DNA from 4 places in the Novosphingobium sp. BAM6 genome. Region 4 is predicted to be linked to each of the others. Evidence: riboswitches for the same ligand, from Rfam matches in the RefSeq annotation. Region 4 holds a riboswitch; each other region holds the start of a gene.

Region 1 (7,927 bases), 400 kb from region 4:
AAGCGGCGCGCAAGTCCTGCGAGCGCCAGTCCCTGCTCGCGCGAGAGGCACCCGAGGCGGGGCTTGACGCGCATCAGCAGACCATCGCCTGCCGCCATCGGTCGCCATGCGTAGGGGCACCAGCCCCGGATGGCGAAACCGCCTTGCGAAGCGCTCATGGCTGCCCCTCCCGTTCCGCCATGTCGGCCAGGATCGAATTGCGCCGCGTCGTCCACAGCCCCGCCGCATGAAGCGCGGCAAAGCGCGCCTCCATCGCCGCCAGCGCCTGCGGGTTCGCCTGCTCCAGAAAGTCCCGCACCGCCGCATCGCCCAGCGTCGCGTCGTAATAGAGATCGAACAGATGCGAGGGCACTGCGCCTGTCGCATGGCCCTGCCCCAGATGCGCGAAAGCGCCGAGGTGGTCGAGCGTCGCGGAGAGTTCCGCCGCACCGCGAAAGCCGTGGCGCATCATTCCGGCGATCCAGCCGGGATGCGCAGCACGAGCACGCACCACGCGGGCGATCTCTTCGGTCAGCGTGCGCGCAACCGGTCGCGCAGGATCGCGGCTGTCGAGATGATAGAGCGCCGCGCTTCCCCCGGCCACATCCTGCGCGGCGGCAAAGCCCGCCTCGTGCGCGGCATAGTCCGCCGCCAGCAGCAGATCGGTTTCGGCCAGATCCTGCAAATGGACGAAGGCATCTGCCCCAGCGACCCGGCGGCGCAGACCTTCGGGGTCCGACTGCCCCTCGGGCGTGTCGAGCGCATGGTCGGAGGCCGCCAGCCACGCCTCACCCGCCGCGACGCGCGCCGCTTCGCGATAGTCTTCCACCGCCCCACCGATACCCAGACCATAGCGCCCCGGCTGCGGTCCGTAGACGCGCGGACCGGCGCTTTCGGGCGTGAAGGGGTTCCAGTCCTCGGGCTCGTCCCGCTCGCACAGCGCGCGCACGGCCTGCCCGAACAGCACCGGCAGCGTGGGGAAAGCATCGCGAAACAGGCCTGAGACGCGCAAGGTGGCGTCGATACGCGGGCGGTCGAGCATCGCCAGCGGCAGGATTTCGACGCCGGTCACACGGCCCGATGCATTGTCCCACACCGGCCTTGCGCCCAGCAGGTGCAGCGCCATCGCGAACTCCTCGCCCGCCGTGCGCATCGTCGCCGAGCCCCACAGGTCGATCACCAGCCCGCGCGGATAGTCGCCATGGTCCTGCAGATGGCGGCGCAGCAGTTCCTCGGCCAGCGCCACGCCCTGCTCATAGGCGGTACGCGAAGGCACGGCGCGCGGATCGATGGTGTAGAGGTTGCGCCCGGTCGGCAGCACGTCGCTGCGCCCGCGATAGGGCGAACCCGAAGGCCCCGGCGCCACGCGCGCGCCGTCCAGCGCGGCCAGTAGCCCAGCGCGCTCGGCATTCCCCTGCTCGCCCCGCCCGAAGATGTGCAGGCCATCGCCGAACTGGCTGTCCTTCACATCGCACACGAAGCGGTCGATCCGGGTGATCGCCTCGACCAGCGACATCGCACTGTCGAGGCCGAGATCCTCGGCCAGCCCGAGCGCCGCCGCCTCGTCGCGAATGGCAAGCTGGAGGCGGTCGCGCCGCGCGGGGTCGAGGCCACCGGCATTGGAGAACTCGTCGAGCAATGCCTCGATCCGGGCAAGGCCCGCGCCAGTGCCGCTCTCGACCATCGGCGGCGGCGCATGGCCGATGGTGACGGCGGCGATCCGGCGCTTGGCCTGCGCGGCCTCGCCCGGATCGTTGACGATGAAGGGATAGACCACCGGCAGCGACCCGATCAGCGCTTCGGGCCAGCACGCGCCCGACAGCGCCACCGCCTTGCCCGGCAGCCATTCCAGTGTGCCGTGCGCGCCCATGTGGACCAGCGCATGAAGCCCCTGCGCGCGCAGCCACAGGTAGAACGCCACATAGCCGTGGCGCGGACAGCGGGTGGTGTCGTGATAGTCATCGTCGCGCGCGGCCACATCGCCCCGCTCAGGCTGGAGCGCGAGGGTGACGCTGCCGCAGGCAATGGCGGCGAAGTGGAAATGCTCGCCCTGCACCGCCGGGTCTGCCTCTGGCTGGCCCCAGACGGCGAGGAGGTCTTCCCTCAGCGCGGGATCGAGCGTTTCCAGCGCGGTGCGGTAGGCGGCGAGCGGCCAGGTCAGGGTTTCTGTCCGGAGTGCCGTGGCGAGATCGTCAGCCGGGTCCGTATCGTATCCGGCCTCGGCCAGATCGTGCAGCACCGCCTCGGCGGAGGCCAGCGCATCGAGGCCGACGGCATGTGCCATCTGCTGCGCCTTGCCGGGATAGGTCGAGAGCACCAGCGCCAGCTTGCGCGCGGATGGCGGCGTGCGCGCGAGATCGACGGTGGCGGCAACACGCGCGACGATGGCGGCGATCCGCTCCGGGTCGGCACGGTGGATGCTGCGCGCGAGGCCGAGGTCGGCGTCATGCTCGCCCGCCTGCTTGAAGCTGGCGACGCCTGCGAACAGCCGCCCGTCGATCTCGGGCAGGACGACATGCATGGCAAGGTCGGCGGCAGAAAGCCCGCGCGTGCTGCCTGCCCAGCCCTCGCGCGGGGCGGTCGCCAGCGCGATCTGGAACACCGGCACGCCTGCGGCGTCGAGCGGCGAATGCCCGGCCTCGTCGCGCGCGGAAAAGGCGGTGGCGTTGACGATGGCGGCGGGCTTCAGGCGCGCGATCCAGCGCTCGACCTGCGCCCGCGCCGTGGGCTCCTTCAGCGACGGCACGTAAAGCGAGAGCGCACGGAACCCGCGCGCCTCGAACGCCGCATGCAGCGCCGCGAAAGGATCGACATCGTGCGCGGCCAGATAGGCGCGGTAGAGCAGGATCAGCGCGAGCGGGCGCCCGTCAGGGTCCACATCGTCAGGCACGACATCATCGGGGTCGCACGGCCCGGCCTGCGGATGCCAGCCACCGGCCAGCGGCAGCGGTACACACTCCGACACCTCGCCGCGATACCCGGCCCCCACGCGCGCCAGCAGCGTCAGCGCCCCGCGCGCCGCATCCGCGCCGCCTGCCTCGCAACGGCGGGACAGGTCCGCCAGCACCTCGGGCGGCAGGGTGGAAGCGCTTTCCAGTCGCGCATCCTGTTGTCCGTCCCCCGGCAGCACCGCCAGCGCGATCCCGCGACGGCGCGCGAGCAGTTCCAGCTGTTGCAGGCCATAACGCCAGTACGGCGCCCCGCCGATCAGCCGGACGAGGATCGCCTTCGCGCCCTCCAGCGTGCGCTCGACATAAGTATCGACCGACAAGGGATGCAGCAGTGCTGCAAGGTTCGCCAGCCGCAGCGTCGGGAACTCCGGGTCGGCCGCGCGCGCCGCGTGCCAGCCGCCCGCGAAGGCGCCGAGGTCGCTGTCGGAAAACGACAGCACCACGAGATCCGCAGGCGCCTGCCCCAGATCCTGCGGGATGGCGGTTTCCTCCATCCCGTGCGTTTCGCGGAAGATGACGTGCATCGGCCCTGCTCGCCTTGCCGGAACCCCGCTCAGCCGATCAGCGCGGCGCGGATCGCTCCGGCATCGATATCGGCACGCTCGGCAATCGCGACCAGCCGGGTGACGCGCGGCTCGTTCGCCTCCCAGCGACGGTCGTACTGCTGGCGCACCCGCGCGCCGACCGCCTGCACCAGCAGCCGCATCGGCTTGCCCGCCACCGCGACATGGCCCTTCACGCGCAGGATATTGCGATCGCGCGCCAGTGCCTCGATGCGGCGGATGAGGTCTTCGGGATCGGCGATCTCGCCGCCCGTGATCACCACGCTGTCGAAATCGTCATGCTCGTGCTCATCCTCGCCATCGTGGTGCGAGGGGCGCGCGGCCAGATCATCCTCGGCAGCCGCTTCGAGGCCCAGGATCACGCGCGGGTCGATGGCGCCTTCGGCCAGCTCGATCACCGGCACCTCTCGCGGCATTTCCGCTGCGATCACCGCGCGCGCGGCCGCCACACCCTCTGGCCCCGCCAGATCGACCTTCGTCAGCAGCACGATATCGGCGCAGGCGAGCTGGTCCTCGAACACTTCGGATAGCGGCGTCTCGTGGTCGATCCCCGGATCGGCGGCGCGCTGAGCATCGAGCGCTTCGGGATCGGGAGCGAACCGCCCGGCAGCGACCGCCTCGGCATCGGCCAGCGCCAGCACGCCGTCCACCGTGATGCGGCTGCGGATCGCGGGCCAGTCGAACGCCTTGAGCAGTGGCTTGGGCAGCGCGAGGCCCGATGTCTCGATCAGGATATGATCGGGGCGCGGCTCCAGCGCCAGCAGCGTCTCGATGGTGGGAATGAAATCGTCCGCCACGGTACAGCAGATGCAGCCATTGGCCAGCTCGACGATGTTCTCCGCCGGGCAATCGGGGATCGCGCAGGACTGGATGATGTCGCCGTCGACACCCATCGTGCCGAACTCGTTGACCACCACGGCCAGACGGCGCCCGCCTGCATTGCGGATCAGGTGGCTGATGAGCGTGGTCTTGCCCGCGCCGAGGAACCCGGTGACGATGGTGACGGGCACTTTGGCGAGATTGGTGGGGGCCAGATTGGTCGGGGCAGCAGACGGCGATCCGAAAGCGGACATGGCAACAGTTTCCCGCGCGCCTTGAGCGAGACACGCAGCGGGACTTGCCGGAAGCCCTGCTTCCGACCGGCGCGCGACGACGGGCGGGCGCGACAGGCACCCGTGACCACGCAACCGTGCAGCCCCAGCCGCACCGTTTCGTCGCTCAGACGGAAAACTTCACCGTGCCAAGGCCATCCCCTGGACCTGGGCAAGAGCGACCGGAGCGCCGGCAGGTCTCCTGGCTCGCGGGTCACAGCTTGATGCACGCCTTCCCGGATGCGCGGAGATGTTCCGCGCGGGTCCAGTGGCTGCCCCCTCAAGGAGAGCCTGTGCATCGCGCTATCCGCTTACAGTTGCAGGGACAGCCGCGGATTTGGAAGCGAACTTCCGCACCGCATTCCCGATTAAGCCCCTTGTCGGGGCACCGGCGCGATCTGTTCGGAGCACAGGCGAACCCGCTCTCCGAACGCCCGGATAGACGAGGCCGACGCGAATGCCAATCCGCTTCGGCCCGCCCGATGTGCAATCTCTTGAAACGATTTCTCAGAGTTCGCTTGAAAATTCGCGGAACGCGAATTTTGCGGCACCGGCCCCACGTCTTCCGGCGTCCCCGCGCGGCCCAGCATGGTGTGCGCGGCGACCATCTTGTTGACCTCGGGATTGTCGCGCACGACGCCGCCGCTGAAGTCGGTGGCGATGGCGCCCGGCGCCACGGTGTTGACGACGATGCCGCGATCGCCCAGCTCCACCGCCATGTTGCGCGTCAGCGCCTCGACCGCGGCCTTGATCGGGCCATAACCGATCCGTCCGACAAACGGCACGCGGGCCAGCCCCGAGGAAATGTTCACGATCCGCCCGCCGTCATTCAGCAGCGGCAGCAGCGCCTGCGTCAGGAACATCGGGCCTTTCAGGTGGACCCGGTAGAGCGCGTCCATCTCGGCCTCGGTGATAGTTTCCAGCTTCGCGGCGGACGATGTGCCCGCAATGTTCGCCAGATAGTCGAACCGCTCGGCACCCCATGCGGCCAAAGCCTCACCGACCTTGCCCGCGAAATCCGCAAACGAAGCGGCATCACCCACATCGAGCGGCAGCGCCAGTGCGGGCGCCCCTGCGACCTCGGCCAGCGCCACGACCTCTTCGGCCGCTTCCCGGTTGGCATTGTAGGTCAGGATCGTTGCGACGCCGCGCGCGGCGAGGCATTGCACCGTATTGCGACCGATCCCCCGGCTACCGCCGGTAACGATCGCGATCTTGCGTTCGGACATGGAATGAACCTCTTTCATCTTGCAGGGCAGGAAGACCCGATCTCTCGGGAGCTCTGCAATCCTTGCGCCGCGGAAGCGCGAAGATGAATGTCGGAAGCAGGCGATTTCTTGCCTATTCCTGCTTGCAAGACACGGGCGGGCGATAACCACGCCAAAAGCGGCCAACAGGCACGGCCTGTCAGGTAAAACATTGAAATATCAAGAAATTGGAGCGGGTGAAGGGAATCGAACCCTCGTATTCAGCTTGGGAAGCTGCTGCTCTACCATTGAGCTACACCCGCATCCGGGCCTGTTTCGGCCAGTCCGACTGCGCGCTGATGCAGGCCAGCCGTCGGAAGGAGATGGCGATTAGCCGATTGCCCCTGCCTCGTCGAGGCGAAATTCGCCCTTCGCCTTGTCGAGACGCAATTTCGCAGTCCTTGTCTCAGGTATCGGACCAAAGTCGCAGCAGGTTGTGGTAGACACAGGTGAGTTGCAGGATCGCGTCGGCATCGGCGCCGTCCATCGTCAGCTTCTGGATCGAGGTGTCCTGCTCGAACAGCATCCGGCGCTGGGCATCGTCGCGCACGAGACTCTGTATCCAGAAGAACGAGGCGAGGCGCGCGCCTTTCGTCACCGGCTCCACGCGATGCAGGCTGGACGAAGGATAGATCACCGCATCGCCTGCGCGGTGGGCCACGCGGTGTTCGCCGTAGGTATCGCTGATGACCAGACGCCCGCCCTCGTACTCGTCGGGATCGTTGAGGAACACGGTGCAGGAGACGTCCGAGCGTAAGTGCTCGCCATCGCCCAGGTTCATCACCGCGCCGTCGATATGGAAGCCGTATTCACCGCCGCCGGTATAGCGATTGAAGCGCGGCGGCAGGATCTTGCGCGGCAGCGTACCGGCAAAGAACAGCGGGCTGCGACGCAGCGCCGCCAGCATCGCCTTGCCCAGTTCCTCCTTGAGCGGCGAGGCATCGGGCAACTGCTGGTTGCGCTTCACCTGCGCGCCTTGCGCGCCCACCGTCTCGCGCCCGTCCGCCCAGTCGGCAGCATCGAGCCGACGCCGGAACTCGGCCACTTCATCGACGGTCAGGACATTGGGAATGTGCAGCAGCATGACGGGTATGGCCTTCGATGGAAGCGCGAAAGCGGCAGCCGATCGCTCGCCTGCCGCTTTCGTATTTTGCCGATCCGATGGCGGTTGGCGATCAGAAGTTGAAGTCGGCGCTGAACAGGAACGTCTGCGGCGTTCCCGGCGTATAGCGATAGCCGCTCTTGTTGATCGCCGCGACGTAGTCCTTGTCGAACAGGTTGTAGGCGTTGACGCGCAGCTTGATGTTGTCGGTCAGCGCATAGGACACGATCGCATCGACCACGGTGTAGCCCTTGGTCGAGCTGGGCGAACAGGTCGCGCAGTCGGTGCCGCGCTTCATGCCGCTCATATAGCGAACGCCGCCACCCAGTTCGAGGCCGAACGGCAGACGATAAGTCGTCCACGAGGTGAACGAATCGTCCGGCGTATAGCTGAGACTGCTCGACCCGTCGGCATTGACGACCGGGCCACTCGTTACCTTGGTCTTCTGATGGCTGTAGCCCAGCATGATCGACCAGGCATCGGTTACGTTGCCGATGGCAGAAAGTTCAAACCCGCGCACGCGCTTGGAACCGCTCTGAATATCGTCGAGGTCGGTGGAATCGATCTCGTTGTCGACCTTGGTCTGGAACACCGCACCGTTGACGGCCAGTCGGCCATCCAGCGCGCTCCACTTCACGCCGCCCTCGATGGTCTTGGCCTTCTGGGGCTTGATGCCATCGATGCCGTTGGCTGCCGTGCTCGACGCGCTGAGCGTGAAAGCATCGCCGCCCGGAGGCTGCTGCGAGATCGCATAGTTCACATAGACACTGACCGGCTCGATCGGCTTGACCACAGCGCCCAGCTTCCAGTTGAACAGCGTGCCCTTCTTAGAAAGATCGGCAGAGGTCACGATCGTTCCCGCAGGCTGTCCGGTAGGACACACGATGACGGTACGGCCGGTGCCGCCGCAGGCCGCGCTGCTGAAGTAATCGGTCTTGTAGTGATCGACGCGGACGCCGCCGGTGATCAACAGCTTCTCGTCGAAGAACTTCGC
Region 2 (7,927 bases), on a different contig from region 4:
CAATACTCCTGCTGGTAGAACCGCTCGCGTTTGGAAATCTCGATCATCCGCGCGGCCCCGCCGCCTTTGCGCCAGTTGAATGTCCAGTAGGCGATGCCGGGATAATGGGCCGCAGCCCGTTCCCCGCAGTCGTTGATCTGCGTCATGTTCTTCCAGCGCGAGATTCCGAGCGAGGACGTGATGACCGGGAACCCCTGCTCATGGGCGTAAAGCGCTGTCCGCTCGAAACGCATGTCAAAACACATGGTGCATCGCTCGCCGCGCTCGGGCTCCCATTCCAGGCCACGGGCACGCTTGAACCAGTTGGCGGTATCGTAATCGGCATCGATAAAGGGAACCCCGTGCTCTTCGGCAAACCGGATGTTCTCGTCCTTGCGCAGGAGATACTCTTCCCTGGGGTGGATGTTGGGATTGTAGAAGAAGATCGTATAGTCGATTCCGCTCGCGCTCATCGCCTCCATCACCTCGCCTGAGCACGGCGCACAGCAACTGTGCAGGAGCACCTTCTTTTCTCCCGCCGGCGGAGCCAGCATCGGGCGATCGAGAGAACTCATCATAACACCTTTTCATTCCGAATGGAGGTTGGTCGCCCGGACTCATCGACGGCTACCATGGTGAAGCGCGCCGTGGCGGCATGGCGCCGCACGCCTGTCAGCAGGACTTCGGCCCAAAGATCCACATCGACCGTCATCGAGGTGCGCCCGGCCCTGGCGATCCGGGCGACCAGTTCGATCATTTCGCCTTCTTTTACCGGCGAGCGGAAATCTATGCGCTCGGATGCCGCCATGACGATCACGGCACGCGCATGTCGCGTTGCCGCGATGAAGGCCGCCTTGCCCATCATCTTCAGCGCATCGCCGCCATAGAGCGTGCCGTAGTGGTTGGTCTGCTGGGGAAAGATCATCTCCACCATGCGCAACCCGTCGGCTTCGTCGACGCTTTGGCTGGCCCCTAACGGTGGCAGCGGGAGGCGCACGCCCGGCCCCTTGACCGCGACCAGCGTAAAACGCCCACGCGTGCAGCGCCGCCGCTCACCACTGACGGGGACTTCGGCGACCAGTTCCACCTCGACATCGAGGGAACTGTTACCGACCCGAACCACGCGGGCGGTGGCCTCGATCATGTCGCCGACGCGGGCGGGGGCCTCGAAGTCGATTTGCTGGCTGCATGCCGTGACGAAAGGCGCGCGGCCGTGACGTGTCGCAGCCAGAAAGGCGACCTTGTCCATGTGCGCCAGGGCCATTCCGCCAAACAACGTACCGTGATGATTGGTGTCGGTGGGGAACACCATGTCGATCAGTTGAACGCCTGTTCCCGTCACCATGATGCTTGCTTCGTCAGCTTGCGTGCCCATCGTCTCAGCCTGTTACAAGGCGAAGCAGACAGACGAACGCAAGTGCGTCACGCATCGAAGAACCCGGCGCGCCGCAAGAGCGTCTCGCCCGGACACCCCGCCGGAGGAACGTTATCGCGTCGCTGGCAGGTCTCCTGGCTCGCGGGTCAACGCTGACGATCCGGCCTTCCCGGCGGCGAAGCCACCAGTGACATTATTGGATCGCCCGCTCGCCGCTTACAGTTGCGGGGGCAGCGCCGGCATCGCACCGGCTTCCCATCTTAGCCCCGACCCACCCTTTTCAGAGCAAGGAGGGGGAACCTCGACAGGAGCGGTAAAAGGCATTCACCCTGCGGAGTCAAGCTCGCGAACCGGCAACGGAGCAAGGCCTGCATAACGCTCGATCCAGTCCACTGTCCTGCCAGTTCCGCCGAAGGGATAGAAATGCAGGCGAACCGAGCCATGCTCGGCGACCAAGGTTGTCGACAGGCAATTGAGGAAGCTTTCCGGTCCCGCACTTCCCAACAGCTTGCCAATCGAGATGCCGTATTTCGACAGGATCGATGCAGAGGCGCCTACGCCACATCGGGCCGCAAAGCGCATGAGAGTGGCGACGCCCGCAGGGCCTGGAACGCCGATCCGGACCGGGCAGTCCAACCCGCGTTCACGCAACACCTCCAGCCAGACCAGTATCCGGTTGGCATCGAAAGCGAATTGCGTAACGATAAACGGCATCATGCCGCGATTTGCAATGTCGGCGCACTTGCTCTCGAGCACAGCCCAGCATTGATCCTCATCCATCGCCGCATGACCTTCGGGATGGCCCGCAATACCGATATGCGTGATCCCGTAACGCTCGAACAGGCCGGTAGCGATCAGCGATCCGCTGTCAGCAAACGGGCCTTGGGGAGTGGATGGATCGCCCCCCAGAACAAGGCAATGCGTGAGCACAGCATCGCCGCAAGCCGCCAGAATGCCTTCAAGAACCGTTGATGACACCATTCTCCGGGCTGAAAGGTGCAGCACAGGCTCAAAGCCAAGGCCCCGCACGGTGCGCACCGCAGCGATCCGTTCTGCGTCACTTTCCCCCGGCAAGTACGGGATGAAGACCAACGTACCGGGGGTGATACCCGATGCAGCCAGCGTGAGGCCCGGCATGTCCTTTGCCGTCACCTCCAGCGAATAGCCGCTCAAGAGACTTTGCGCGATCGCTGCCGGGTTGGAATGGACGGAAAGACCAGCCATCGCGCTTGAGTTTGCCTTTTCAACGCAAATGTCAGGCAGACATGGCGCCAAACTGGCCGCCATGATACACCAGAGGCTTCGCGGCAGGCTCGCTGTCGAGATAGCGGACCTGACCGACAAGCAAGACATGGTCGCCTGCTGCTATCTCCTGAGCGACGTCGGTCACAAGAACAGCCGCCGCGCCACGCAACACAGGAAGGCCGTGCTGTTCGTGGAACAGGTCCGTCAACGCCTCGTTCGAGCGGCCTGCGAAATGCAGCGCATGGTCGCGCATCGCATCGGAAAGGATATTGACCGCATATCGCCCGGAAGCGCGGACCTTGGGCAACATTTTCGAACGGTTGTCGATCGAGATGCAGATCAGGGGCGGTTCCAGCGAGACCGACATGAAAGCGCTGACCGTCATGCCGTGATCCCCCTCGGGCGTGCGGGTTGTGATGACGGTGACGCCTGTCGGGAAACGGCCACAGCAATCGCGCAAGGCGCGCGGGTCGATGGTGTCGATTTCGGCGATGTCGGACATGGGGCGGCTTTGCTGCTGTAATGGGATGGAAGAACGCGGACCGGTCTGCCCGCAGGCAAACCGGTTCCGAGTACGATCAAGGGTTACGCGACCCCAAGTTCCTTGCGAACGATCGCGGCACCGGCGCCAAGCGCGTTCAGCTTGCCGCGCGCCACTTCGCGAGAGAGCGGCGCCATGCCGCAGTTGGTCGAGGGATAGAGCTTGTCGGCATCGACGAACTGGAGAGCCTTGCGCAGCGTGTCCGCCACTTCCTCGGGCGTCTCGACCGTGTCGGAAGCCACGTCGATGGCACCGACCATCACCTTCTTGCCGCGGATCAGTTCGATCAGGTCCATCGGCACGTGCGAGTGGTGGCACTCCAGCGAGATGATGTCGATCTTCGACTTCTGCAGATTGGGGAAGGTCTCCTCGTACTGCCGCCATTCCGAACCCAGGGTCTTCTTCCAGTCGGTGTTGGCCTTGATGCCGTAGCCATAGCAGATGTGGACAGCGGTTTCGCACTTCAGCCCTTCGGCGGCCTTCTCCAGCGTGGCGATGCCCCAGTCGTTGGCTTCGTCGAAGAAGACGTTGAAGGCAGGCTCGTCGAACTGGATGATATCGACGCCCGCAGCTTCCAGTTCCCGGGCTTCCTCGTTGAGGATCCGGGCAAATTCCCAGGCCAGCTTCTCGCGGCTCTTGTAGTGGGCATCGTAGAGCGTATCGATCATCGTCATCGGGCCGGGCAGCGTCCACTTGATCGGCTGATCGGTCTGGGCGCGCAGATACCTGGCATCCTCGACGAACACCGGCTTCGGGCGCGAGACGGCATCGACCACGGTGGGCACGCTGGCATCATAGCGATTGCGAATGCGCACGGTCTCGCGCTTCTCGAAATCAACGCCGCTCAGATGCTCGATGAACGTGGTGACGAAGTGCTGGCGGGTCTGCTCGCCATCACCGACGATGGTGATGCCGGCCTGACGCTGATCGTCCACGGCCAGACGCAGGGCATCCTGCTTGCCGGAGACGAGTTCGTCGCCCTCCAGCTTCCAGGGAGACCAGAGCTTCTCCGGCTCTGCAAGCCAGGAAGGCTTGGGAAGGCTGCCGGCGGTCGAGGTAGGAAGAATTTCATTCATAAAAGTTACGTCTCAATTCAAAGGGCGTACTGGGCGGACCACTGGTCGAGGAAAGCGCGGTGCGGCTTGATGAAATGCTCATCGGTAAACCGGCCCTGCTCGGTAGCCAGGCGAGCGCGTTCCTCGCGGTCATAGACCACCCGCGTGTTGGAATAGTCCTCATGCTTCAGGCTTGGCCTGAAGACTTCGCCGGCCACCGAGTTGGCGTTGTAGATTTCGGGACGATAGATCCTCTGGAAAGTCTCCATCGTGCTGATCGTACCGATCAGTTCCAGATTGGTGTAATCGTTGAGCAGATCGCCGAAGAAGTAGAACGCCAGCGGGGCGACGCTCTTGGGCGGCATGAAATAGCGCACCTGCATGCCCATTTTCCGGAAATACTGCTCGGTCAGCGAGGGTTCGTTGACCGCGTACTCAAACCCGAGGACGGGGTGCCGGTTCGCGGTACGGTGATAGACCTTGTTCTCCGAGACGCTGAGGCAGACCACCGGGGACTTGGCGAACTGCTGCGTGAAAGCGGGGGATTCGACCAGCGCCTTGAAGATCTTTGCGTGCAGTTCGCCAAAATCGCCGGGAATACCGAAACCCGAACGTCCCTTGTTATACTCGGGCAGCAGAACGCTGAAGTCATAGTCCCGCACATAGGACGAGAAGCTGTTCCCCACGATGCCATCGATCCGCGCATCGGTCCTGCGGTCGAGGATCGTCGTCTTGAGAACCTCGATGGTCGGGAAGGTCTTGCCTTCCTCCTCGATATGCAGCTCGGCGGAAATGATGTCGAGTTCGACCGTATAGCGGTCATTCTCGGGGTTATCCCACGATGCAAGATCGTTGAAGCGGTTGTCGATCATCCGCAAGGCATTGCGCAGGTTCTTCTGTCGCCATTCGCCGCGTGCCAGATTGGCGAAATTGGTGGTGAGACGGGTGCCGTCAGCCGGCGAGTAATCCTCATCGAACCGCGTGCGCGAGGTCGTGAAGGTGAAATCCTTGGTCGTCATGAGCGGGGTCCGGTTTCTCGATCAGGGTGCCGCCGCCTGCCTTCAACAGCAGGGCGGTGCTTGCGAGGCCGCTATCCTGAAGATCGAACATGAACTCAAATGACAATAATTTGAAAAACCATGACGCACCGTCATGTTGGCACGATTCAGACCCGGACGGTCGCTGCCAGATCCACGAAGGCATCGAGATAACGGGGGGTAGCCCCGATGCGATGCCCCAGATGGATCGACTTGAAGATGCCCCTTCCGATCCGCACTCCCTTCACGCCCTGAACCCCGCGCAACAGCCAGTTGGGCGTCGCGCTGACAGCGCGGCCCGAGGCCACGAGGCGCAGCATCAGATCCGTCGTCTCGACGGTCCGGTGACGGCGCGGCAAGGCATGGGCGGGGACGAGGAACTGGGTGTAGATGTCCAGCCTCTCGGGCGAGACGGGATACGTGATCAGGGTTTCGGTTGCGAGGTCTGCCGGTTCGATCCGGGCCTTCCCTGCGAGAGGATGGCCCTCCCCCACAGCCAGCACCAGTTCGTAATCGAACACGGACCGGTACAAGATGCCCGGCCGATCGATCGGGTCCGGAGTGACGAGAAGGTCGATTTCATGTCCCAGAAGCGCGGCCAGCCCGCCGAACTGGAATGCCGTCGTCACATCCAGTTCGACATCCTCCCATTCGGCGAGAAAGGGGTCCACCACCCGCATCAGCCAGTCCTGGCAGGGATGGCATTCCATCCCCACCCGGATCGCCCCGCGGCGCCCGCGCGCATAATCTTCCAGGACCGCAGCACCATGCTCCAGTTGCGGCAACACGCGCTGCGCCACGCTCAGGAGATATTCGCCTGCCTGTGTAAAGCGCAACTTGTGCCCTTCACGCTCCCACAGCTTGACGCCGTAGCGATCTTCGAACCGTCGGATCGCGTGGCTGACTGCCGATTGCGAGAGGCACAACTGCTCTGCCGCCTGGGTAAGGCTGCCGGATCGGCTGATTTCGCGCAAAATCGCAAGGGGCTGTAGCTCGATCATTGAACATGAACTTTTGTCATGTTCTGATTGTGTAGTCTAGGTTTACGACGCTGCGTGAGCGTCAGCTATCCCTGCGTGTTGACCCCAAACCGGTCAGTCGTCTGCCGGCCAGAACCCTACCACCCCCCAGTCCCGTCACGCCCTTGCGGTATTCCTCGATGCGGCGGCGGGTGGCGGGGGAGGTGGTGTCGGGGAGGTCGTCGAGCGCGAACCAGCCCGCTTCGGCGATTTCCAGCGGGTCGGCTTTGGCGAGATCGGCGGTCGGCAGCGCGTCGGTGCGCACGGCGAAGATGACGATGTGGTCGTCCTTGCCCTCGCGGCGGCTGTGGTAAACGCCGAGCACGCGCTCGATCACCGGATCGGTGATCGCCACTTCCTCGCGCAACTCGCGCAGCAGGGCATCGGCGATACTCTCGCCCTTCTTCACGCCGCCGCCGGGCAGATACCACTGCGCGGTGTAGGTATGCCGCACCAGCGCGACCCGGCCCTGCGCGTCCGTCAGCACCGCGCGCACGCCGATGGTGCGGGGCTTCGTCACGCGCCAGAACAGGCGGGCCAGCGATCCGATCAGCCGGTGATGGAAAGCCATGACCGGATGCCTTCTTCTTACCCGTTCAGCGCGTTGATCGCGGCGAGCACTTGCGCTTCGGCTTCGGCGCGCGGCAGGCCGGGCTCGATCCGCGCGCCCACCCGGAAGGTGATCACGCCGGGCTTCTTCCAGAGCCGGTGATAGAGCCGCCCGCTGTCGACCGCGATGGGCACCACCGGCACGCCGATCATCTTGTAGAGCCCCGCAAACCCCGATTGCAGTGGCGGCCTTTGTCCATGCGGCACGCGCGTCCCTTCCGGAAACAGCACCAGCGCGCGGCCCTCGGCGGCGAAGGCGCGCCCCTGCGCCACCATCGCGCGCAAGGCCTTCGCGCCCTGATCGCGCTCCACGGGGACCACGCCATAGGCCAGCGCGGCCTTGCCCCAGCCGGGCAGGCGCGTCAGCTCGGCCTTGGGAAACGGCGCGGGACGGTCGAACAGCAGCGGCAGGTCGATCGCCTCGAAGAAGCTCTCGTGCTTCATCGCCACCAGCACGCCGTCGGTCGGGATCTGGCCCTCGACCCGCACCTCGATGCCCAGCAGCATCCGCGCGCAGCCCCGGTGGAACCCGGCCCAGTGCGCGACCATCCGCACCAGCAGATCATGGTCGATCCGCGCGGCGACCAGCGTCACCAGCACCATCGCCAGCGTGCCGAGATAGAAGATGATATAGAAGGCAAGGGAGCGGATCACGTCCGCCGCGCTCGTTCGCATCAGGCGCCCCACAGTGTCGTCAGCTCGCGTGCGAGCAGCTTGTGATATTCGAGGAACAGCGTGCCCAGGCTCGGCCGCGAGGGCACCGCGTCGCGGTAAAGCGTAACGCCCTTGGGCAGTTCCCTCCGCAGTTCCAGTTCGGCGCGGCGCATGTGCCAGTCTGCGGTGATGAGACGCACCGTGCGCGCATGATGCGCGGCCACCCAGTCCCCCGCCTCGATGGCGTTGGAGCGCGTGTCGAAGGCCTCGTACCCCAGCGTGATACAGCACGCCATCAGCCGCGGCGGCACCTTGTATTCCACCCGAAACTCGCGCGGTTTCACTTCGCGCCCGACGCCCGAGACCAGCAGGCGCGGCGCCTGACCACGCTTCAGCACGGCAATCGCCTGTTC
Region 3 (7,927 bases), on a different contig from region 4:
AGATCCTCGCCGCCGCGCGCGCGCACCTCGCTGGAGTAGAGCGGGGTGGGCGGCGTGGAGGACGGGGCAGGCGTGGCCGTCATCGCAGCCGGGCTGGCCGAAGCTGCGGGCGCAGGCGCCATCGCGGCATAGGCCTTCTGCAGGGCGACGGGATCGGAGGCCAGCGTATCGGCGGCCCGCTGGGCGGGCGTCTCCATCCGTCCGGGCACCGGCAGCGGTTCGCCGCCGTGATAGACGAAGCGGAAGGTCGCGGCGCCGCCTGCCGGGCCTTGCAGGGCGTAGAAGCGGTGCGCGCCGATGGTTTCGAGGTAGTGCAGGCTGTCCGCCCAGTAGGGATGCACCTGTACCGTATGATAATGCGTGGCGAGGCCGATCGGCGTGTAGACGTAGCCCGCCAGTGCGGCAGCGGCCACGGCACGGGCACGGTCCCAGAACAGCGCCACCGGTTTGCGGCCCAGCGAGCCGTCGCAGGTAAAGGTGAACTGACAGCCCCCGCCCGCTCTCGTCGCGCCCTGATAGACCACGCCGCACACGGTGTTGGGGAAAGCGGGGTGCGCCACGCGGTTGAGCACCACTTGCGCCACCGCGCGCTGCCCGGCGTCCGGCTCGCTCGCCGCTTCGTAATAGACCGCCTGTGTCAGGCACTGGAGTGCGCGCATGTGATCGAGCGGGGTGTCGTCGATGATCATCGAGCGTGCCGCCGGGCCGGTGCTGCCGGGCAGGCCATCGCCAAGGTCGGCGCCGTCATCCGCGTCGGAGTGGATGCCGTCGCCGATCTGCGGTGTGGGCGGGGCAAGGTCGAGGTAATAGAAGGCGGCGCCGGGGAACGAGCCTGCGGCGGTTTCGAACGGCATCGGCGTGACCTGCCCGCTGTCCTCCTCGGCGGCGGGGAGGCGGAAGGGCTGCCAGTCACCGGGCGCGGCGAAAGCGGGGATCGCCACGAGCGCGAGCACGGCGCTTGCCAACGACCAGCGGCGGCGCACGATGCGCTGGCGACGGCGCCCGGTGCCGCGAACCACCCGCCCCGCGAAGTCGCGCGGGCGCGGCTCCCATGCCGGCGTTCCGGCGGGGGTGCCGTCAGCCTCGGGAAGCGTCCTTGCGGGCGACGCGCTGCGCGCGAGGCCGGGAGGGAGCCAATGGGTCGTCACGTCTGCTCTTCGCGCTATGCCTTGCTGTTCACGCTGTCTGCGCGCCCTATACGCGTTCGGGAGAGCTTGCGCATCTGCGCGCGCTGGCCTGTCCCGAAGCTGCACAGTGTCGCTTTATGGCCGCGCTATACACGCAAAGGTCTTAACGAGAGCCTCGCAAGGCACGCCTGCGCTTGCCAGATTCCGGGGCGGGCGGTAACGCGCATGTCACGTCATGGGTTTTCGCGGGTCGCCTTTCAGGGGGGAGGCACGCGGACTAAGAGGGAAGCGGGTGCGGGGATCGGTCCCCAAGGCCCGCGCTGTCCCCGCAACTGTGACCGGGGAGCCCGCGCTTCCATTCGGCCACTGGATCGTCCCTCGATCCGGGAAGGCGGCAGGCGCGACGATGATCCGGGAGCCAGGAGACCTGCCGATGACGGTCGTTCCGCGCCGGACGGGGAGTTCCGGAGATGCAGCGGGCACGCGCCGGGCAAAGCACCCGCGTGCGGCCTCCGCCATGAACGGCATATTCGTTCAGGTTTGGAGGACTATTACGTGAAGACCCTTTTGCTGCTCGGCACTGCGCTGGGCCTGTCTGCCGCTGCGCCTGCTTTCGCGCAGGATGACAACGCCGCGATCACCACGGCGGACGCCGTGCGCGACGATCATATCACCGTGCTCGCCACCGGCAGCGCCACCAGTGTCGACAAGGCGGGCCAGCCCATCGACGTGATCGGCGCGGACGAGATCGACAGCGTGCAGGGCGCGGACATCAGCCGCGTGCTGGAGCGTCTGCCCGGCGTTACCATCGCGCGCAACGGCGGTCTCGGTTCGGCGACCAGCCTGTTCGTGCGCGGCGCCAATTCGCAGCAGGTTCTCGTCATGGTCGACGGCATCCGCGTGGCGGACGTCGCGGCGACGGGGGGCGGCTACGACTTCGGCAACCTGATGACCGGCTCGATCGGCAAGATCGAACTGCTGCGCGGTTCGAACTCGGTGGTCTGGGGCTCGGACGCCATCGGCGGCGTGCTCAACGTGACCTCGCGCGATGTCAACGGTGTGGAGGCACGCGCCGAATACGGTTCGCGCAACACCTTCGACGGGCAGATGAGCGCAGGCGTTTCCGGCGACACCTACGGCGTCACGCTCGATGGCGGCTATACCCGCACCGACGGTATCTCGCAGGCCGCCATCGGCACCGAGGATGACGGTTTCCACCAGTGGCGCGTGGGCGGCCATGGCCATGTCGAACTGATGCCGGGCCTCACCGCCAGCCTCGCCGGGCGCTATACCGAGGGCAAGCTGGACATCGACGGTTATCCCGCGCCCAGCTACGTGACCTTCGACGATACCGACGATTATCAGAAGACCCGCGAGATCGGCGGACGCGGCGCGCTCGACTGGACCGGCGACACGCTGAGCCTGGGCGTTGCCTACCAGCTGTCGGACACCCGCCGCCGCTACTATGGCGAGAGCTACAACTATTGCGGTTCGGACAGCTGCTACTTCACCCATGGCCAGAGCCGCCGCGCCGAGCTGACCGGCAGCTGGAATGCCTGGCGCGACCTGCGCCTCGATTTCGGGGCCGATCACGAATGGTCGCGCATGGACGAAAGCGACGATGCGCGCCACCACGCGAACCTCTCCAGCGCCCATGCCTTGCTCGGCTGGTATTCGCAGGTGGTCAATCTGGCAGCGGGTGTTCGCTATGACGACCATTCGCGCTTTGGCGGGGCCTGGACCTTCGGGGCCAACGGTTCGGTCGCGGTCGTGGGCAACTGGCGCGTGATCGCTTCGTACGGCGAGGGCTTCAAGGCGCCGTCGCTCTACCAGCTCTATTCGAACTACGGCGATACCTCGCTCAAGGCCGAGCGCAGCCGGTCCTACGATGCCGGGATCGAGTATGGCGACCGCAACGGCCCGCTCTACTTCGCGCTCACCGGCTTCCGCCGCGACACCCGCAACCTGATCGACTTCGTCTCCTGCGTGGGTGACGAACAGTGCGAGGCGCGCCCCTATGGCCTCTATGCCAATGTCGGCAAGGCGCGGGCGACGGGTGCGGAGCTGGAACTGGGCGCGCAGGTCTCGCCCGCGCTTCATGCCCAGGCGGTCTATACCTACACCAGGTCGGTCAACCGCACCTCGGGCGATGCGAACGAGGGCCTCGACCTTGCCCGTCGTCCGCGCAATGCGCTGACGCTCTCGCTCGACTGGACCAGCCCGCTGCACGGTCTCAAGCTGGGCGGCGATCTGCGCATGGTCAGCGACAGCTGGAACGACGCGGCCAACACTACCCAGATCGACGGCTGGGCGACCGGCACGATCCGCGCCTCGCTGCCCATCAACGACAAGGTGGAAGTCTTTGCACGGGTCGAGAACGTCACCGACGTGAAGTACGAGCTTGTCACCGATTATGGCACTGCCGGACGCTCGGTGTTCGGCGGCATCCGCGTGACGATGTGATCCTGACGCCTCCCTTCGCCTCGCGCCGGGGGGAGGCGCACGGCCGGCGGCGGGCGCGCGTGCTGCGCCTGTCGCTGGGGCTTGCCGCCGCAGCATGTCTTGGCGGTGGACTGTTCGGATACTGGTTCCGCGAACCCGTCCCTTCGCGCACCATGGCTCATCCCGCGATCGTTTCTATCAATCCCTGCACCGATGCGATCCTTGCCGAAGTGACCGCACCCGGCCAGTTGCGCGCAATTTCCGATTATAGTGCCGATCCGGCGTCGAGTTCGATGGACCTGGCGATAGCGAGGCGCTATCCCGCCATCGGAAATTCGGTCGAGGAAGTTATCGCGATGCAGCCCGATGTGGTGGTCGCGAGTTCCTTCCTTGCGCCGTCCACCCGTACGGCGCTTGAGGGATTGGGGATAAAGGTCGTGACGGTTCCCATTGCGTCCAGTGTGGCGCAGTCAGAAGCACAGGTGCGGATGCTGGCGGATGTCGCCGGCAACCGCGCGCGCGGCCAGGCACTGGTCGCGCGCATCGATCGTGCGCTCGCGGCTGCCGCACCCTCTGCGGGTTCGCGCAAGGTCGCTGCGTTGATGTGGGAAACCGGCGGCATCGTCGCGGGCAGCGATACCCTGATTTCCGAACTGATGGAGCGTACCGGCTTTTCCAATGCCGCGACGGCCGCCGGTTTCACGCAGGCCGACTTCGTGCCGCTGGAACAGGTGCTGGCCCATCCGCCGGGCGTGATCCTTGCACAGAGCGGGCCGGAAGGCGTGCGTGACCGGATGCTCGACAATCCGGTGCTGAATGAGCTTGCCGATACGCCGCGCGCGCAAGTGCCGGGAAATCTGCTGTGGTGCGGTGGCCCGACGATCGTGCGCGCTGCCCGGCGGCTGGCGGCGATCCGTCGCAGCGCGCCGGTGCAGGCCCTCGCAGCCGGGAGACATCCTTGAACGTCCGCCTGCTGCTGAGCCTGAGTGGTCTGCTGCTTATCGCACTTCCTCTCTCGCTGCTGACCGGCCGGGTGTGGTTCAATCCCTTCGATCCCCACGTTAACCATGTTTCGACGATCCTGATGGACCTGCGCCTGCCGCGTGCGCTGCTGGCGGTGGCGCTGGGGGCAGGGCTCGGTACTGCGGGCGCCGCGATGCAGGGCTATCTGCGCAATCCGCTGGCCGATCCCGGCCTGTTCGGCGTGGCGCCTGCGGCCGCGCTGGGCGCTGTGCTCTCGTTCTGGACGGGGTACGCGGCGGCGCCCTTCACGCTTCCGATCTTCGCGCTGGCAGGCGGGGCGGGCGGCATGGCGCTGCTCGCGCTGCTGGCCGGGCGCAGCGGGGGCATTGCGCTGTTCACATTGGCCGGGCTGATGATTTCCAGCCTTGCGGGTGCCTTGACCAGCCTTGTCATCAGCCTTTCGCCGTCGCCTTTCGCCGTCAGCGAGATCGTGACCTGGCTGATGGGAGCGCTGTCCGATCGCAGCTGGGGCGATGTCGAACTGGCCATGCCGCTGACGGCGCTGGGCATTGGCGCGCTGTTGCTGACCGGGCGCAGCCTCGATGCGATGACGCTGGGCGAAAGTGCGGCACGCTCGCTCGGCGTCGACCTGTGGCGCCTGCAGGTCTGGCTGATCCTCGGCGTCGGTTTGACGGTGGGGGCGGGCGTTGCGGTGGCCGGCGTGATCGGTTTCGTCGGGCTTGTCGTGCCGCATCTGGTGCGCCCGTTCACCGACCGGCGCCCGTCTTCGCTGATGGTGCCGAGCGCATTGGCAGGGGCGCTGCTGTTGCTGGTCGCCGACTGTCTGTGCCGGGTGATGCCGCTGAAGGGCGGCGAATTGCGGCTGGGCATTGGCCTTGCGCTGCTGGGCGCGCCGTTCTTCCTGCACCTGCTGCTGCGCATGCGCCGGGGCGCGATATGAGCCTCTCGCTGGCAGATGTGACGGTGCGCGGGCGGCTCGACGGCGTTTCGCTCGGGTTCGACCGCAATATGGTGACGGCGATCTGCGGCCCGAACGGCGCGGGCAAGTCGACGCTGCTGGGCTGCCTTGCCGGTTTGATGAAACCCGATTCCGGCGACGTCCTGCTCGGCGATGCCCCGCTGGCGAAGATGGACTCGCTCGAACGCGGGCGCTGGATGGGCTATCTGCCACAGGCGCCCGAAGTGGCGTGGGACGTCGCGGTCGAGACGCTGGTCTCGCTCGGGCGGCTGCCGTGGGTGGCCTCGTCGGCCAGCGAGGCGCAGGCGGCCATCGATGCGGCGATCCGGACGATGGATCTGGAAGCGTTGCGCCATCGCCCGGTGTCGCAGCTCTCGGGCGGAGAGCGCGCGCGGGCGCTGATGGCGCGGGTGCTGGCGACGAAACCCGGCTGGCTGCTGGCGGACGAGCCGCTCGCGAACCTCGATCTCGGCCATGCGGCGATGACGATGCGCAAGATGCGCGAGCAGGCCCGAGCCGGGTGCGGGGTGGTGCTGGTACTGCACGACCTTGCCAGCGCGATGAACTGTGCGGACCGGGTGGTCGTGCTTCAGGATGGACGTGTCGTGGCGGACGGCCATCCCGACGATGCGCTGGCGAGCGATATCATCCGCGAGGTATGGGGCGTGCGCGCCCGCTGGCTGGGCGAGCAGGGCGCACGGGCGCTGGCGGTTTAGAGCATTTTCTAATCAGGTGGAATCACCTGATGACTCGGAAAATGCGGCTAATCAAAAACTTAGAGTGGTTGATTCGGCGCAGCCAGATCGAAAACCGCTCTAACAGCGATTACGCCGGACGGGCGGCCGCGACCGGGGTTTCCACTTCGGGCTCTTCTGGCCGTGCGCCATAGCGGCGGGCGAGCACAGCGCAGGTGAACAGCTGGATCTGGTGGAACAGCATCAGCGGCAGCACGATCAGGCTGACCGAGGCGGCGGGGAACAGGATCGTCGCCATCGGGATGCCGCTCGCCATGCTCTTCTTGGAGCCGCAGAAGACGATGGCGATCTCGTCCTCCTTGTTGAAGCCCAGCTTGCGCGACCCCCAGGTGGTCAGCGTGATGACGATTGCCAGCACCAGCGCGTCGATCACCAGCACCACGGCGAGGTCGCTCAACGACAGGCGGCTCCAGGCGCCGGCCACCATGCCGTGGCTGAAGGCGGCATAGACCACCAGCAAGATCGAGCCGCGATCGACGATCGTGGTCAGCAGCTTGTGGCGGGTGATGAACTTGCCGATGAAGGGCCGCGCGATCTGGCCCAGCACGAAGGGCAGCAGGATCTGCATGGCGATGTCCTCGATCGCGCTGGTCGAGAACCCGCCCGAAGGGCTCGACATCACGACGGCGGCCAGCAGCGGGGTGATGATCACGCCGATCAGGTTCGAGAACGAGGCACTGCACAGCGCCGCCGCCACGTTGCCGCGCCCGATCGAGGTGAAGGCGATCGAGGACTGCACGGTCGAGGGCAGCAGGCACAGGAACACAAGGCCGTTCAGGATCTCGGGCGAGGCGATGGGGCCGAGCACGCCTTTCAGCCCCAGGCCGATCAGCGGAAACAGCGCGAAAGTGGACAGGAACACGGTCAGTTGCAGGCGCCAGTGCGACATGCCCGCCCAGACCGCCTGGGGGGCGAGGCGCGCGCCGTAGAGGAAGAACAGCAGGTCCACCGCTACGTCGACGGCATGATCGGCGATCACCGCGCCGGTCCCGCGCGCGGGCAGGATCGAGGCCAGCGCAACGGTGCCGATCAGCATCAGCAGATAACGGTCGATGTTCTTCAGCCGGGCCGCGATACGCGCGCCGAGAGTGCGTTCCTGTGTCATGCCCGGTGATGTACTCGCTGGCATGGTCATGGACAATCGTGATGAAGCTGATAACTGTCATCACGATCATGAATGCCGTGTCCTCTGTCCATCCCGATCTGCTGCGCGCACTGGTGGCCGTGGTGGAGGCGGGCAGCTTCACCGCGGCCGCGCGAAGTCTTTCGCTGCGCCAGTCGACCGTCAGCCAGCAGGTGCGGCGACTGGAGGAGCAGGTGGGGCGCCGTCTGCTGCTGCGCGATACCCACCATCTGGCGCTGACGCCGGAGGGCAGCGCGTTCCTCGACCATGCCCGCCGCGTGCTCGATGCCTATGCGCGGATGGAACGGCACCTGTCCGGCGCGCCGTTGCGCGGGCGGCTGCGCTTTGGCGCTTCGGAAGACTTCGTGCTTTCGGCGCTGCCCGATGTGCTGGCGGCTTTCGCGCGGCGTCACCCGGAAGTCGATCTGGCGGTGACGGCGGGGCTCAGCGAGGATCTCTATACCGATTACGACGCCGGGCGCCTCGACATCGTGATGGTCAAGCGGCGGCGCGGCGATACGCGCGGCACCACGGTCTG
Region 4 (7,927 bases):
GGCACGCTGAGCCAGTTCACGCCGCCCGGTGCGCAACATCGTCGTCACACTGCGCCTGAGGCCCGGAACGCGGGTCAGGCTCATCGCCAGGAGGCTGACCGCCGTGCCGAAGCCTTGCGCCATCGCCGTGTTCAGCACTTGCGGTACGGTCCCGCCGAAATTGTTCGCCAGCATCAGAAAACCGGGAAAGCTGTTGAACATGCCGATCGCGAAAAGGCCTGTGCTCCGGCGCGGCGTCAGCGCCCCCATGACCAGAAACGTCGGTGCCAACACGCCCGCCAGCGTCACGAAATCGGTCACACGCGGCAGGATCGCGCCGACGTAGATCACTGCCAACACACCCCCCGTGAAAGTCCCGAGCAGAACCTGCCGCATGACCGGCCGCGCATCGTCAAGGCTGGAGAACAGCGCCGTCCAAACGCCTGCGAAGATCACCGCCATCGCCCCGTCGGGCCACTCGGTCAGAATCCAGATCGCCGATGTGGTGAGCACGGCCAGAACCGTACCGATCGCCCCGCGCAGCGCGATGCCGTGGTCGCGATGGGTGAGGACGCGGCCTCCTTCGCTCTGACTCTGGGCCTCGCCCCGCAGCGGCAACCGGCGCTGGCGATCATGCGCGCCATGGTCGAGCGCGCCGGCCAGCGTGGTGCAGCGGTGCCAGCCGTCGATCATGATCTCCAGACGCCCGAGAAAGTTCGCCAGCACCGCATCTTCCCAATGCAGCGGATGCGCAAGCGTGGGCATCAGCGCGCGGGTCCGGCGCCGCAGGGCATCCCAGTCCGCCGGGCCGGTCTCATGATCGCCGACGGCCCGCGCCACATCCTGCCGCAGCATGTCCACGCTTTCCGGGACCGCTGCGCCCAATTGGCGCAGACGATCCTCCACGCCGCCGATGAACGGCAGCAGGCGAGACAGCTCCAGTTGCAACGCCCTTGTTGCGCGAGCGGTGGGCGAGCGAAAACCACTCTCGAACGAGAGGTGGACGATCAACTGGTGCAGATCGTGCAGGTCGGTCGCCAGCTTGCGCCGCTCCGCCTCGCTGGCGTTGGAGGCCAGCAGCAGCGCATCATGGAGCCAGCGCCGCACGTCACCCAGAATCGAGTGGACCCGGCGCCGGGTATGCGCCAGCGTCGATGTCGGCAGCACGACGATATGGACCAGCGTGCTGCAACTGATGCCGAGCAGAATCTCCTGCAGGCGCAGCGCGGCGATGGTGAAGATGTGGCCGGGATCGGAGACCGAAGGAAAGCCGATGATCGCCGCGGTATATCCCGCCAGCGCGAACGAGTAGGATCGTGGGCTGCGGTCGAGCAGACTGAGATAGCTGCACAACCCCAGCCACCCAGCCAGCCCCAGACACAGCAGTTCGGGCGCATTGACCAGCACCGGCACCATCAGCACCGCCACGATCGCGCCGGTGATCGTCCCGATGATACGGAACGCGCTCTTGGACAGCACCGCGCCTGCCAGCGGCTGCGCGGTGATGTAGGACGTGATGACCGCCCAGTAAGGCCGGTCCAGCCCGATCCGCATGGCGATCCACAGCGCCGCCATCGCCGCGACGAAGGCCTTTACCGCAAAGACCGCCTCGAACAGGTCGGTCTCTTGCGCGAGCGCAGTGATCCTACGATAGATGCGGCTGTCCAATGGTCGAACTCGAATCCAGTCATGTCGATGAACTGTCGGCACTACTTGCCATCGCCGATGCGGGGTCGTTTGTCGCGGCCGGGCGTGTGCTGGAGCGACATCCCACGGTGTTGTCCAAGCGTGTCGCTGCGCTGGAGCGACGGCTCGGCGTCAGGTTGATCGAACGCACCACACGCCGCATCCGCCTGACCGAGGCCGCCTTGCGGCTGGTCGAAAAACTGCGGTCCGCACGCGCGCTGATCGCCGAGGCCCAGCAGGAGGCCAGCGAAGGCGCCGTGCAACTGCGCGGCAAGCTGCGCCTGGCCCTCCCAGCCGCGATGGGCCGCATGTGGCTGGCCGCGATGCTGCCCGATTTCCTGGCGCGCTATCCCGATCTGGAGGTCGAGGTCGATTACGCCGAGCGTTTCGTCGATCTGGTGGCCGAGGGCTACGATGCGGCGGTGCGGGTCGGCGTGCTGGCCGACAACCGGCTGGTCGCGCGACGGCTTTGCGATCACCGCCGTATCCTCTGCGCCTCGCCCGGCTACCTCGAACGCCGGGGCATACCGCAGGCGCCCGCCGAAATCGCTGCCCATGCCTGCCTCGGGTTTACGGGCTATGCCTCGTATCCGGAGTGGCGACTGTCTGACGGGAAGCGGCGCGAAACCGTGGAAGTGCGCGGCGCCCTGCGTGCCAACGATACCGCCGCGCTGCTCGAAGCGGCGCGTGCGGATGTCGGCATTCTGGGGGTCGGCGAATGTATCGTCGCCCGCGATCTGGCGGCAGGAACGCTTGTGCGCGTGCTGCCCGAATGGAGCTTCGATACCGAGGCCGGCATCCATATCGTGCGCCCTTCCACCCGCCTCGCTCCGGCGCGAACCACGGCTTTCGCCGAATGGATCGTCGAACGGTTCACGCCCGCGCCGCCATGGGAGGCCCGGCGTCCCGGCGAAGGCTGACGGCGCGGGACAAGGCAAGAGAGGCGCAAGGGGAGGCATCGCGACTTTCCAGGGAAAAGCGGGAAAGCCAGCGCCCTTGCGCCCGAATGGCGCCTACGGCAATGCAAACAATTGCAGGACAATCCTGCATCTGTTGCAGCAATGGGGCGTTCTTTCTACCCTTCCGCGTCGAGCCCGCTCCAGCGATAGACCGCATAGCTCACCAGCCAGCACACCACGAAAACGCCGATGATGACAAAGCCCAGCGTGTTGAACTGGCCCGACAGCGCCGAGGCCCCCGACCAGACGCCGCCCGTCAGCCCGAACTTTTCGGACAGCAGCGCCGCCGTCTCGATCGAGCCGATCACCAGTGCGATCAGTGCCGAGATCGAGGTGATGACGATATTGTAGTAGAGCTTGCGGATCGGCTTCACGAAAGCCCACTCGTAAGCGCCCAGCATGATCACACCGTCGGCGGTATCGACCAGCGCCATGCCCACCGCGAACAGCACCGGGAAGACCAACACCGTGACCAGCGAAATCCCGTCCGCCGCATGCGCGCCGGACAGTCCCAGGATCGCCACTTCGGTTGCGGTGTCGAAGCCGAGGCCGAACAGGAAGCCGAGCGGCGCCATATGCCAGGCATGGTTCACCAGCCGGAATACCGGACGCAGGATACGCGCGATCAGCCCGCGTCCCGCGAGCAGCATGTCGAGGTCATCCTCTTCATAGCTGCCGCCGCGTCGCACCTGCTGGAAACGCTGCCAGACACCGCGCAGGATCGCCAGATTCATGATCGCGATCACGAACAGGAACGTCGCTGAAACGATCGTGGCGATCACCCCGCCCGATTGCCCGACGGCCTTGAAATCCTCGATAGAGCTGGCCGCCAGAGCGATCGTGGTCGCCGCGATCAGGACGATGGCGGAATGCCCGATCGCGAACCACAGCCCCACCGTGACCGGCCGCTGGCCGTCCTGCATGAGCTTGCGGGTAACGTTGTCGATCGCCGCGATATGATCGGCATCGACAGCGTGGCGCAGGCCCAGACTCCAGGCAAGCAGCGCCGTGCCGAGCATGACCGGGCTGTGATGGAACACACTGAAAGCCCAGCCCCAGACTAGCAGATTGACGCCTGCCAGCACGGCAAACAGCAGCGTGATACGCCCTCGCAGCGAAACGGAAGGAGGATAGGAACTTGCAACCATGGCGAAACGGGAACCTCTGTCGGCGTCAGCGAACCTGACAGGGGCCTGCCGCAAGCGGTCGACGCGAGACATGCCGGACGGACGCCAGCCTGCGTCCGGCCCCGCCCGGCCGATGCGGCCCCTGCCGCACGTTGCGTCGCTCAGACGGAAGTGTTCCGTGCCTTGGCCATCCCCTGGACCCGGGCAAGAGCGACCGGACGCCGGCAGGTCTCCTGGCTCACGGGTCAAGGCTCGATGCAAGGCCTTCCCGGGCCTCGCACGATTTAGCGTCCGACCCAGTGGCTGGCGGCTCGGGGGGTTCTCGCCCGTCCGCGCATATGCATCTCGCTCACCGCTTACAGTTGCAGGGACAGCTGCGGAATGGGGCGCATGAAAGGCGCCCGCACCGCATTCCCTATTAAGCCCCTTTCAGGGCACCGGCGCGATCCTGTCCAATGCTGACGTTACCGCCACCATCGCACCGAATGTACCTATGACGCGGTATCGTTCAACACAAGCGCCCTGCATCAAAGCCAATCAAAACCACGTCACAAATTTGATATTGACTTGCAGAAGCCATTTCACATAGCGGCCCAGCGCGCGGGTTTATAAAAACTGTTTGCAAGGGAATGTACCAATGAAGAGGGTTCTGACCGCCTTGGCCACCGGTGTCGCGACGTGCGCGCTGACCGTCACGGCCCATGCCGATGATGCTGCGGCAACAAATGACACTGCCAAGAAATCCGACGAATCGATCGTCGTGACGGCTCCGGCCACCCAGGACATCTCTTCCGCCACCGGCCTCCCCCTCACGATCGCCGAAACACCGCAAGCGGTGACGATCGTAAACCAGCAGCAGATCAAGGACTTCTCACTGCGCAACGTCAACGACCTGCTGGACCAGGTGCCGGGCGTCAATGTGGAGCGGGCAGAAACGGACCGCACGGAATACGATGCGCGCGGCTTCACCATCACCAACTTCCAGGTCGACGGCGTCGGCATGCCCCTGCTCTCAGGCGGCATCGCCTATGGCAGTCTGGACACCGCACTGTATGATCGGGTGGAAGTCGTGCGCGGCGCCAATGGCATGATGACCGGCGTCGGCAACCCCTCCGCCACCGTGAACTATGTGCGCAAGCGCCCGACCGACACCTTCCAGGCCTCTGTCACCGGCTACCTCGGCTCGTTCGACGATCATCGTGTCGAGGCCGACATTTCCGGCCCGCTCAATGCTTCGGGTACACTGCGCGCCCGCGTGGTCGGCGCGCATGAAGACAGTGATTCCTACCTCGATTACTATCACGTCAACCGCAACGTGATCGGCGCCGTAGTCGCGTGGGACGTGACGCCGGATCTCACCGCCACTGCCGGTTACAGCCGCCAGCAGAATAACGCCGATGGCGTGATGTGGGGCGCGCTGCCGATGACTTATTCGGACGGCAGCCAGATCAGCTACAAGCGCTCGGCCTCCACCGCCGCGCCATGGACCTACTGGAATACCCGCAACCAGAGCGCATTCGCCGAACTGAAGTACAATCTCGGCAACGACTGGTCAGTGAAAGGCACCTACACCTTCAACCGCATCCAGTACACATCCAAGCTGCTCTACGCCTACGGCTACCCCGATCCGGATACCGGCCTCGGCATCTCGGGCATGACCGGGATCTACCCAACGGACTACAAGCAGGACATTTACAACCTCGACGCATCGGGGCCGTTCCAGCTGTTCGGACGCCAGCACCAGTTGGCCTTCGGCGTTTCGACCGGCCGCAACAGCGGACATGAATACGAAGGCTTTTCGGATACCTATCCCGATTATCCGGCGGTATCCGAAATCGGCAACGTCACCATTCCGGAACCGGACGACTATCCCACGCCTGTTCTTCAGGCGCGCATGATCGATCGTATCACCCGCGTCTATGGCGCCATCCACTGGAGTATCACGGATCGCTTGACCGCGATCACCGGCGCTTCTGCCACCTGGCTCAAGTCCACCGGCGACAGCTATGGCGTGGATGAAGCGCGCAAGAACAGCAAGGTCACACCTTATGTCGGCGCGCTCTACGACATCACGCACAATGTGAAACTCTATGCCAGCTACACAGGTATCTTCAATCCGCAGAGCGAGGTCAACGCCGGCAACCAGCGCCTTGCGCCTGCAACCGGCAGCAGCATCGAGGCCGGTGTAAAAAGCGAGTGGTTCGACGGCAAGCTCTATGCCACGGCCGCCCTGTTCCGCGCGCACCAGAAGAATCTGGCCGAAGCCGCCGGCACCTTTGGCGACGATGATGTCGGCCCGGCGGGCGGCACATATTACGTCGGCCAAACCACCACATCGAAGGGCTTCGAGGTCGAAGTCGCCGGCAAGATCACACCGAACTGGACTGTGGGCGGCGGCTATACCGGGTTCACTCTCAAGACTCCGGATGGCGAGCGTGCCTTCACCTATATCCCGAACCGCACGCTCAAGCTCAACACGACCTACACCATCCCGCAGTTGAACGATCTCAAGTTCGGCGCGAACCTGCGCTGGCAGAACGCGACCCATATCGACGACAGCACGGTGCAGGATGCAGAAGGTAACGACGCCGTTGTCCGCCAGGGCCACTATGCCGTACTCGATCTGATGGCCGGGATGACCGTGACCAACGGCATCAAGGCCCAGATCGTCGTCGATAACGTGACTGACAAGAAGTACCTGAACAGCCTCGCCTGGGGACAGGCCTATTACGCCGCACCGCGCACCGTGATGGGCTCGATCACCTTCAGCTACTGATCCTGCAGTTTTGAAAAATGCGAAAAGGCGGCCTTCCCTAACGGAAGGCCGCCTTTTCGCATATCTGCTTCCAGCTGTGCTTATGACATGACCGACCGGAAACATCCTCATCCCAAGGAAGCTTCGACAATCACATTACTGAAAGAAATGGCGCACCCGACAGGAAAGGGCACCAACGCCGGATTTTCCCGGTTTTTCGCCACTTACGAACTCCCGGTCTCACGCTCGTAGTACCACAGTCAGTACCAAATGGACTGATAAGCCGCCTGCTTTTGTTGTCAAACCACATCTCCACCTTGAGCGGCCAAAACCCCAGACTTCTACGGTTACGTCGTCCATTTGCTGGGGCTAAAACCCTTAAAACGCGTTTTCGTGGAATTGTCAGTTAGCCAGTCAACCCGAGCAATTAAGCTCATTGTCCTTGCACCAGCGGGCGACGGCGACCAAAGCCCTCGGGTCGCCTCACCGCTTGACTGGCGATAGGCTCGATACCAGCGTGCTGTTGGCCTTGCATCACAGTCAGGAAGCGCGCGCGCCATTCATCCAGCACTTTGGCTGCCTTCCGTAACTCCGGCGCGTTAGCTTTCACGGCGTCCTTACTCTCGAAAAATATGATCTCCTGAACTGGCGAATGCAGATCGTTGGTGAGAAGCTTGAGGCTGAGACGCCTAATCCGCTCTTGCCGTGTTCTCGGCCCCCCACGGCTCCCGAGTAACGCTCCTACCGGGCCGAGCAGAGCTTCCCCTGCGACAGCGCCCACAAGCACGCTTCCAAGGGTCGCCTTATCGAGCGAGATACCATCCTTATCCACCTCAACAGCGACAAGCTGGTCGAAGCGATAAACATGAGCCATTCCGCCAATTCTGCCAACCGCGAACTGATTGCTGACCGGGTCCAACAAGAGCGCAGCAGCTTTGTCCGGCTGGTTGAAGCGAAGCGCTGGCGTGAAGCTCGGCAACGCAGCAAGCCGACGCTCCAGTTCCTGCTGCCGGGTCATATTTCGTATTAACATGAAAGCCACGAAGGCAAGCGAGCCGATAGCTATAGCGTAAAGCACATGACATCCCCTTATTTGGAACCCACATCGTCCGGCATGCATACAGGGGAAAAGCTAACCACATGTTGACGATAGAGTGCACCCCGCACTCTGTGGAATGTAGCGTGAAGTCTCCCTCCTCTGCTCAATGCATGCATGACTACGCCTGCGATCTGCATTGTGTTCGCCAAGAATGTCAGGCGCATTCGCCGCTTACAGGAGCGGTCGCAAGAGCAGCTTGCGGAGGATGCGGGCCTTCATCGCACCTATATCTCGGCGCTCGAACGGGGCGACAAGCGGAACCCCTCGATTGTGGTAGCGGACAAGCTAGCTAAGGCTCTAGGCGTACCAATCTGCGATCTAT

What was found. A riboswitch is a leader RNA that binds a small molecule or an ion and turns the genes downstream of it on or off. The one in region 4 is predicted to bind cobalamin.
Region 1: another riboswitch for cobalamin. It lies ahead of cobW (cobalamin biosynthesis protein CobW); the one in region 4 lies ahead of AC3EC3_RS08745 (HoxN/HupN/NixA family nickel/cobalt transporter).
Region 2: another riboswitch for cobalamin. It lies ahead of AC3EC3_RS14215 (acyl-CoA thioesterase); the one in region 4 lies ahead of AC3EC3_RS08745 (HoxN/HupN/NixA family nickel/cobalt transporter).
Region 3: another riboswitch for cobalamin. It lies ahead of AC3EC3_RS01230 (TonB-dependent receptor plug domain-containing protein); the one in region 4 lies ahead of AC3EC3_RS08745 (HoxN/HupN/NixA family nickel/cobalt transporter).

The regions. Positions count from the first base shown of each region.
Region 1 covers NZ_JBYNTR010000002.1:412,165-420,091, reverse strand. Annotated here, with positions in the region: gene AC3EC3_RS10595 (cobalamin biosynthesis protein CobG) at 1-158, opposite strand, end outside; gene cobN (cobaltochelatase subunit CobN) at 155-3,454, opposite strand; gene cobW (cobalamin biosynthesis protein CobW) at 3,484-4,566, opposite strand; cobalamin riboswitch at 4,760-4,992, opposite strand; gene AC3EC3_RS10580 (SDR family NAD(P)-dependent oxidoreductase) at 4,953-5,813, opposite strand; tRNA gene AC3EC3_RS10575 (tRNA-Gly) at 6,021-6,094, opposite strand; gene AC3EC3_RS10570 (Fe2+-dependent dioxygenase) at 6,238-6,915, opposite strand; gene AC3EC3_RS10565 (catecholate siderophore receptor Fiu) at 7,007-7,927, opposite strand, start outside.
Region 2 covers NZ_JBYNTR010000004.1:206,929-214,855, reverse strand. Annotated here, with positions in the region: gene AC3EC3_RS14220 (epoxyqueuosine reductase QueH) at 1-557, opposite strand, end outside; gene AC3EC3_RS14215 (acyl-CoA thioesterase) at 554-1,354, opposite strand; cobalamin riboswitch at 1,461-1,673, opposite strand; gene AC3EC3_RS14210 (methylenetetrahydrofolate reductase) at 1,679-2,578, opposite strand; gene AC3EC3_RS14205 (flavin reductase family protein) at 2,610-3,101, opposite strand; gene AC3EC3_RS14200 (methionine synthase) at 3,185-4,216, opposite strand; gene AC3EC3_RS14195 (DUF1852 domain-containing protein) at 4,234-5,214, opposite strand; gene AC3EC3_RS14190 (LysR family transcriptional regulator) at 5,361-6,233, opposite strand; gene AC3EC3_RS14185 (NUDIX domain-containing protein) at 6,295-6,822, opposite strand; gene AC3EC3_RS14180 (lysophospholipid acyltransferase family protein) at 6,840-7,535, opposite strand; gene AC3EC3_RS14175 (YdcF family protein) at 7,535-7,927, opposite strand, start outside.
Region 3 covers NZ_JBYNTR010000001.1:228,834-236,760, forward strand. Annotated here, with positions in the region: gene AC3EC3_RS01225 (cell wall hydrolase) at 1-1,148, opposite strand, end outside; cobalamin riboswitch at 1,351-1,576, shown strand; gene AC3EC3_RS01230 (TonB-dependent receptor plug domain-containing protein) at 1,683-3,590, shown strand; gene AC3EC3_RS01235 (ABC transporter substrate-binding protein) at 3,587-4,531, shown strand; gene AC3EC3_RS01240 (FecCD family ABC transporter permease) at 4,528-5,493, shown strand; gene AC3EC3_RS01245 (ABC transporter ATP-binding protein) at 5,490-6,227, shown strand; gene AC3EC3_RS01250 (bile acid:sodium symporter family protein) at 6,337-7,371, opposite strand; gene AC3EC3_RS01255 (LysR substrate-binding domain-containing protein) at 7,413-7,927, shown strand, end outside.
Region 4 covers NZ_JBYNTR010000002.1:15,311-23,237, forward strand. Annotated here, with positions in the region: gene AC3EC3_RS08735 (FUSC family protein) at 1-1,647, opposite strand, end outside; gene AC3EC3_RS08740 (LysR substrate-binding domain-containing protein) at 1,647-2,585, shown strand; gene AC3EC3_RS08745 (HoxN/HupN/NixA family nickel/cobalt transporter) at 2,741-3,772, opposite strand; cobalamin riboswitch at 3,958-4,208, opposite strand; gene AC3EC3_RS08750 (TonB-dependent siderophore receptor) at 4,389-6,527, shown strand; gene AC3EC3_RS08755 (hypothetical protein) at 6,940-7,584, opposite strand; gene AC3EC3_RS08760 (helix-turn-helix transcriptional regulator) at 7,720-7,927, shown strand, end outside.